One region of the Streptomyces enissocaesilis genome, then DNA from elsewhere that is predicted to be linked to it. Evidence: predicted binding sites of a transcription regulator. Region 1 holds the regulator's gene; each other region holds the start of a gene.
The links. Region 1 encodes HrcA, which represses chaperone genes, less so after heat shock. Its sites were predicted from a motif close to TTNGCACTCNGNNNNNCNGAGTGCNAA; they were not measured.

Region 2: groES (co-chaperone GroES) is a predicted target of HrcA. The motif match lies at 812-838, and genes of this name have one in related genera.
Region 3: groL (chaperonin GroEL) is a predicted target of HrcA. The motif match lies at 683-709, and genes of this name have one in related genera.

The regions. Positions count from the first base shown of each region.
Region 1 covers NZ_BAAAUD010000047.1:84,816-87,080, reverse strand. The annotation lists gene ABD374_RS22835 (MBL fold metallo-hydrolase) at 1-364, opposite strand, end outside; gene hrcA (heat-inducible transcriptional repressor HrcA) at 548-1,564, shown strand; gene dnaJ (molecular chaperone DnaJ) at 1,565-2,265, shown strand, end outside.
Region 2 covers NZ_BAAAUD010000029.1:53,543-55,807, forward strand. The annotation lists gene ABD374_RS13485 (polysaccharide deacetylase family protein) at 1-742, shown strand, start outside; gene groES (co-chaperone GroES) at 986-1,294, shown strand; gene groL (chaperonin GroEL) at 1,389-2,265, shown strand, end outside.
Region 3 covers NZ_BAAAUD010000097.1:4,604-6,868, forward strand. The annotation lists gene ABD374_RS31990 (cold-shock protein) at 316-519, shown strand; gene groL (chaperonin GroEL) at 834-2,265, shown strand, end outside.

The DNA.
Region 1 (2,265 bases):
CGACCCCGTGCCGTACGGCGTCGTCCCGCACCGCGTCCCGGTCCCGCCGCAGCAGGTCGTCGACGCCGACCGCCCCGTACACCTCGGCTCCCGCGAACGCCGCCGTGCCCAGGACGTGGTCGAAGTGGGGGTGGGTGAGAGCGATGTGCGTCACTCTCCGGCCGGGGCCCAGAAGCCGCTGCGCCTGGGCACGGAGCTCCGCGCCCTCGCGCAGCGTCGACCCCGTGTCGACCAGCAGCGCGGAGCCGCCGCCCTCGCCGTCCCCGGTCACCAGGCCCACCGTCGCGTCCCAGACCGGCATGCGCCGCCGTCCCACCCCCGGTGCGAGCCGTTCCCAGCCTGCCTCTTCCCAACTGACGTCCATACCGTGACGCTAGTCCCATCCCGGGGGTCCCCGCCCGCTGAACAGGGCCGTCGCGGGGTAAGGTGACCGGCCGCCCTTGCTAGGTGTGCACCTCGCCGCCGTACACTGGCCCGGGGATTGCTGGCACTCCCCCGCAGTGAGTGCCAGACAGACGCCAACGACCGACAGCTGGAGGTGTGCGCGATGCTCAGCGAACGCAGACTCGAGGTGCTGCGCGCCATCGTCCAGGACTACGTGGGCACCGAGGAGCCCGTCGGCTCCAAGGCGCTCACCGAGCGGCACAAGCTCGGCGTCTCCCCGGCCACGGTCCGCAACGACATGGCCGTCCTGGAGGACGAGGGCTTCATCGCCCAGCCGCACACGAGCGCCGGGCGCATCCCGACGGACAAGGGCTACCGGCTGTTCGTCGACAAGCTCGCGGGTGTCAAGCCCCTGTCGTCGCCCGAGCGCCGCGCCATCCAGAACTTCATGGACGGAGCGGTCGACCTCGACGACGTGGTGGCCCGTACGGTCCGGCTGCTCGCGCAGCTGACCCGGCAGGTCGCCGTCGTGCAGTACCCGTCGCTGACCCGCTCGACGGTGCGGCACGTGGAACTCCTCTCGCTGGCCCCGGCCCGTCTGATGCTCGTGCTCATCACGGACACCGGACGGGTCGAGCAGCGCATGATCGACTGCCCCGCGCCGTTCGGCGAGACGTCCCTGGCGGACCTGCGGGCCCGGCTCAACAGCCGGGTCGTGGGACGCCGCTTCGCGGACGTACCGCAGCTGGTGCAGGACCTTCCCGAATCCTTCGACAAGGAGGACCGGGGAACCGTTTCGACGGTCCTGTCCACTCTCCTGGAGACCCTGGTCGAGGAGACCGAGGAGCGGCTGATGATCGGCGGCACCGCCAATCTGACCCGCTTCGGACATGATTTCCCCCTCACCATCCGGCCGGTGCTGGAGGCGCTTGAGGAGCAGGTCGTGCTCCTCAAGCTGCTGGGTGAGGCAACGGACTCGGGCATGACCGTACGAATCGGGCACGAGAACGCCCATGAGGGGCTCAGCTCCACGTCCGTCGTCGCGGTCGGCTACGGTTCGGGCGACGAAGCAGTCGCCAAACTCGGCGTGGTCGGACCGACCCGCATGGACTACCCCGGAACGATGGGAGCGGTACGCGCAGTGGCACGTTACGTCGGACAGATCCTGGCGGAGTCGTAAGTGGCCACCGACTACTACGCCGTACTCGGCGTACGCCGCGACGCGTCCCAGGACGAGATCAAGAAGGCATTCCGGCGGCTGGCGCGCGAGCTCCACCCGGACGTGAATCCCGATCCCAAGACGCAGGAGCGCTTCAAGGAGATCAACGCCGCGTACGAGGTGTTGTCGGACCCGCAGAAGAAGCAGGTCTACGACCTCGGCGGCGACCCCCTCTCGCAGGCGGGCGGCGGAGCCGGCGGCTTCGGCCAGGGCGGCTTCGGGAACTTCTCGGACATCATGGACGCGTTCTTCGGCACGGCGTCGCAGCGCGGCCCGAGGTCGCGCACGCGGCGCGGCCAGGACGCGATGATCCGGCTGGAGATCGACCTCAACGAGGCGGCCTTCGGCACGACCAAGGACATCCAGGTCGACACGGCCGTCGTGTGCACGACGTGCTCGGGCGAGGGCGCCGCACCCGGCACCTCCGCCCAGACCTGTGACATGTGCCGCGGCCGCGGTGAGGTCTCGCAGGTCACCCGGTCCTTCCTGGGCCAGGTCATGACCTCGCGCCCCTGCCCGCAGTGCCAGGGCTTCGGCACGGTCGTACCGACCCCGTGCCCGGAGTGCGCCGGTGACGGGCGCGTGCGCTCGCGCCGGACGCTGACGGTCAAGATCCCGGCCGGTGTCGACAACGGCACCCGGATCCAGCTCGCGGGCGAGGG
Region 2 (2,265 bases), on a different contig from region 1:
GGGGGCCGCGGGGTCCGAGGCGCTCCGGGCGCACGGCGGGCAGCCGCACGGCGGCCCGGAGCACGGCGGTCCGGCGCCGCGGTCCGGGGCGCCGTACGCGCGGTGGGGGCTGCGGGAGCCGCTCCGTCCGGCGCCGGCGCCCCCGGTCCGCAAACCGGACCGGCCCTTCGTCGTGGACCGCGTACCGACCCGCGACAAGGTCGTCTTCCTCACCTTCGGCGACGGCGCCGCACAGGACTCCGCGTTCGTGCGGCTGGTCGACGAACTGGACCTGCCGGTCAGCGTGTTCCTGACGGACGGCACGGCCGCGCCCGGGCACCGCCGCTTCGTCCGGCCGGGACGGGCGGGCGGCGGCTCCACCACGGTGCAGAACCACGGGGTCGGTCACGTCTACCTGCCCGGTCTGCCGTACGCCGGACAGCGCGCCCAGATCTGCGGTCAGCGGGACCGCCTGGAGGCCCGCTTCGGCACCAGGCCGCGGCTCTTCAGGCCGCCGTACGGGGCGTACGACAACCAGACGCTGCGGGCGGCGGGCGACTGCGGGGCCGACGCGGTGGTGCTGTGGTGGGCTTCGGCGCAAGGCGGCGCCCTGCGGTACGCGCGGGGCGACCGGCTGCGGCCGGGCGACATCGTGTTCGCGCACTCCCGCAGGCCCGGGGAGCTGGCGGAGGCGACGGTGCGGGTGCTGCGCCGCGTCCAGGAGCAGGGGTTCGCGGTGGCGCGTCTGGAGGAGTACCTCTGAGAACCGCCTCCGACGCGGCCGGAGGCCGGGGCCGGACATCGCCTCCGGGACGCGCGCGGCGGCGCTGAATTGGCACTCCGCTTGACCGAGTGCTAACCGCGTCATAGTCTCGGCGTTGGCACTCTCCACCGGCGAGTGCCAATAGTAGCGACGGGCAGGTCCGGCACCCGCGACGACGGATCCACCTGGTCGCCACCCCACATCAGTTAACCCCGTGAGATCTCCGAAGGGGGAGACCGGACCGTGACGACCACCAGCTCCAAGGTTGCCATCAAGCCGCTCGAGGACCGCATTGTGGTCCAGCCGCTCGACGCCGAGCAGACCACCGCCTCTGGCCTGGTCATTCCGGACACCGCCAAGGAGAAGCCCCAGGAGGGCGTCGTCCTGGCCGTGGGCCCGGGCCGCTTCGAGAACGGCGAGCGCCTGCCGCTCGACGTATCCGTCGGCGATGTCGTGCTGTACAGCAAGTACGGCGGCACCGAGGTGAAGTACAGCGGCGAGGAGTACCTCGTCCTCTCGGCTCGCGACGTGCTCGCGATCATCGAGAAGTAACTCGCCCCAAGATTGCTTTTGATCTGCGCCCCTGGCCCCCTGCGATTGCCGGGCGGCCCGGGGCGCATTTCGTTTGAGAGGACAGAGAAGCTCCATGGCGAAGATTCTGAAGTTCGACGAGGACGCCCGTCGCGCCCTCGAGCGCGGCGTCAACAAGCTTGCCGACACGGTCAAGGTGACGATCGGCCCCAAGGGCCGCAACGTCGTCATCGACAAGAAGTTCGGCGCCCCCACCATCACCAACGACGGTGTCACGATCGCGCGCGAGGTCGAGCTCGACGACCCGTACGAGAACCTGGGCGCCCAGCTCGTGAAGGAGGTGGCGACCAAGACCAACGACATCGCGGGTGACGGCACCACCACCGCCACCGTGCTGGCCCAGGCGCTGGTCCGCGAGGGCCTGCGCAACGTCGCCGCCGGTGCTTCCCCGGCCGCCCTGAAGAAGGGCATCGACGCCGCGGTCAAGGCGATCTCCGAGGACCTCCTCGCGAACGCCCGTCCGATCGACGACAAGTCCGACATCGCCGCCGTGGCCGGGCTCTCCGCCCAGGACTCGCAGGTCGGCGAGCTCATCGCCGAGGCGATGGACAAGGTCGGCAAGGACGGTGTCATCACCGTCGAGGAGTCCAACACCTTCGGCCTGGAGCTCGACTTCACCGAGGGCATGGCCTTCGACAAGGGCTACCTCTCGCCGTACATGGTGACCGACCAGGAGCGTATGGAGGCCGTCCTCGACGACCCGTACATCCTGATCCACCAGGGCAAGATCGGCTCGATCCAGGACCTGCTGCCGCTGCTGGAGAAGGTCATCCAGGCCGGCGCCTCCAAGCCGCTGCTGATCATCGCCGAGGACGTCGAGGGCGAGGCCCTGTCGACCCTGGTGGTCAACAAGATCCGTGGCACTTTCAACGCCGTCGCGGTGAAGGCCCCCGGCTTCGGTGACCGCCGCAAGGCCATGCTCGGCGACATCG
Region 3 (2,265 bases), on a different contig from region 1:
GCTGCCTTTGCCGGGCGCATATGAGAATGCGTCCCCGTGCGACAAGAAGCAGCCAAAGTGTTCGAGCCGATTGCCGCCAATGCGCGCCTTGTCCGGCCCGACTTGCCCTGAAAACCAGGGACTTCCTCATATTCGACTGTTCGGCCGCGCCCAGATTTCTCGTCCGACTGACCTGTTGCAGAGGGCAGTTGGGCAGATACATTCAGCCGCGGTCGACGCGTTCCGGCGCACGCCCTCTCCTGTCGGAGGGTGGAGATCTGACCCGGGTCCGCGAAGTGCGGTCCCGTGCAAGGGCCAGTAATAGGGGAGTTGGGCATGGCTCAGGGCACCGTCAAGTGGTTCAACGCGGAGAAGGGGTACGGCTTCATCGCGGTCGACGGTGGTGCGGATGTTTTCGTCCACTACAGCGCGATCCAGATGGACGGGTACCGCACCCTTGAAGAGGGTCAGCGAGTCGAATTCGAGATCTCGCAGGGCCAGAAGGGTCCGCAGGCGGACATGGTCAAGCTCGCCGTCTGATCCCGGCGCGATCGGCCACCGACGCACTCGCACAGGAAGGGCCCGTACCCACGCCGGGTACGGGCCCTTCCTGCGTGCCCCGCGCCCCCGGGACGTCTGTCCACATCCGAGGGGGACGCTTGCACTCGAGGGGGTCGAGTGCTAATCATTGGCGTTAGCACTGTTAGCACTCTCCCAGTGAGAGTGACAGAAGGACCGGGCCGGTGAGGCCCGCAGGCCGGGTGGGACAAGGAAAACCACCAGGCAGGCTGGCCGTCCGTCGCGGGCGCCACTCGGTCCGGAGAATCCACCCCAGTCCGGGAGGACCACTTCACATGGCCAAGATCATCGCGTTCGACGAGGAGGCACGGCGCGGTCTCGAGCGCGGGATGAACCAGCTCGCCGACGCCGTCAAGGTCACCCTCGGCCCCAAGGGCCGCAACGTCGTCCTCGAGAAGAAGTGGGGCGCCCCCACGATCACCAACGATGGTGTTTCCATCGCCAAGGAGATCGAGCTCGAGGACCCGTACGAGAAGATCGGCGCCGAGCTGGTCAAGGAAGTCGCGAAGAAGACCGACGACGTAGCCGGTGACGGCACGACGACCGCGACTGTCCTCGCCCAGGCTCTGGTCCGCGAGGGCCTGCGCAACGTCGCCGCCGGCGCCAACCCGATGGCCCTCAAGCGCGGCATCGAGAAGGCCGTCGAGGCCGTCTCCGCCGCTCTCCTCGAGCAGGCCAAGGACGTGGAGACCAAGGAGCAGATCGCTTCGACGGCCTCCATCTCCGCCGCCGACACCCAGATCGGCGAGCTCATCGCCGAGGCGATGGACAAGGTCGGCAAGGAAGGCGTCATCACCGTCGAGGAGTCGCAGACCTTCGGTCTGGAGCTTGAGCTCACCGAGGGCATGCGCTTCGACAAGGGCTACATCTCGGCGTACTTCGCCACCGACATGGAGCGCATGGAGTCGTCGCTCGACGACCCGTACATCCTGATCGTCAACTCCAAGATCTCCAACGTGAAGGACCTCCTTCCGCTGCTGGAGAAGGTCATGCAGTCGGGCAAGCCGCTGCTGATCATCGCGGAGGACGTCGAGGGCGAGGCGCTGTCCACGCTCGTCGTCAACAAGATCCGTGGCACCTTCAAGTCCGTCGCCGTCAAGGCTCCGGGCTTCGGTGACCGCCGCAAGGCCATGCTCGGCGACATCGCCATCCTCACCGGTGGCACCGTCATCTCCGAGGAGGTCGGCCTCAAGCTGGAGAACGCCGGTCTCGACCTGCTCGGCCGCGCCCGCAAGGTCGTCATCACCAAGGACGAGACGACGATCGTCGACGGCGCCGGTGAGAGCGACCAGGTCCAGGGCCGCGTCAACCAGATCCGTGCCGAGATCGAGAACTCCGACTCGGACTACGACCGCGAGAAGCTCCAGGAGCGCCTGGCGAAGCTGGCCGGCGGCGTGGCCGTCATCAAGGCCGGTGCCGCCACCGAGGTCGAGCTCAAGGAGCGCAAGCACCGCATCGAGGACGCGGTGCGCAACGCCAAGGCCGCCGTCGAGGAGGGCATCGTCGCCGGTGGTGGCGTGGCTCTGCTCCAGGCCACGGCCGTCTTCGAGAAGCTCGAGCTCACGGGCGACGAGGCCACCGGTGCCAACGCCGTGCGTCTCGCGCTGGAGGCCCCGCTCAAGCAGATCGCCGTCAACGGTGGTCTCGAGGGTGGCGTCATCGTCGAGAAGGTGCGCAACCTGCCGATCGGTCACGGCCTGAACGCCG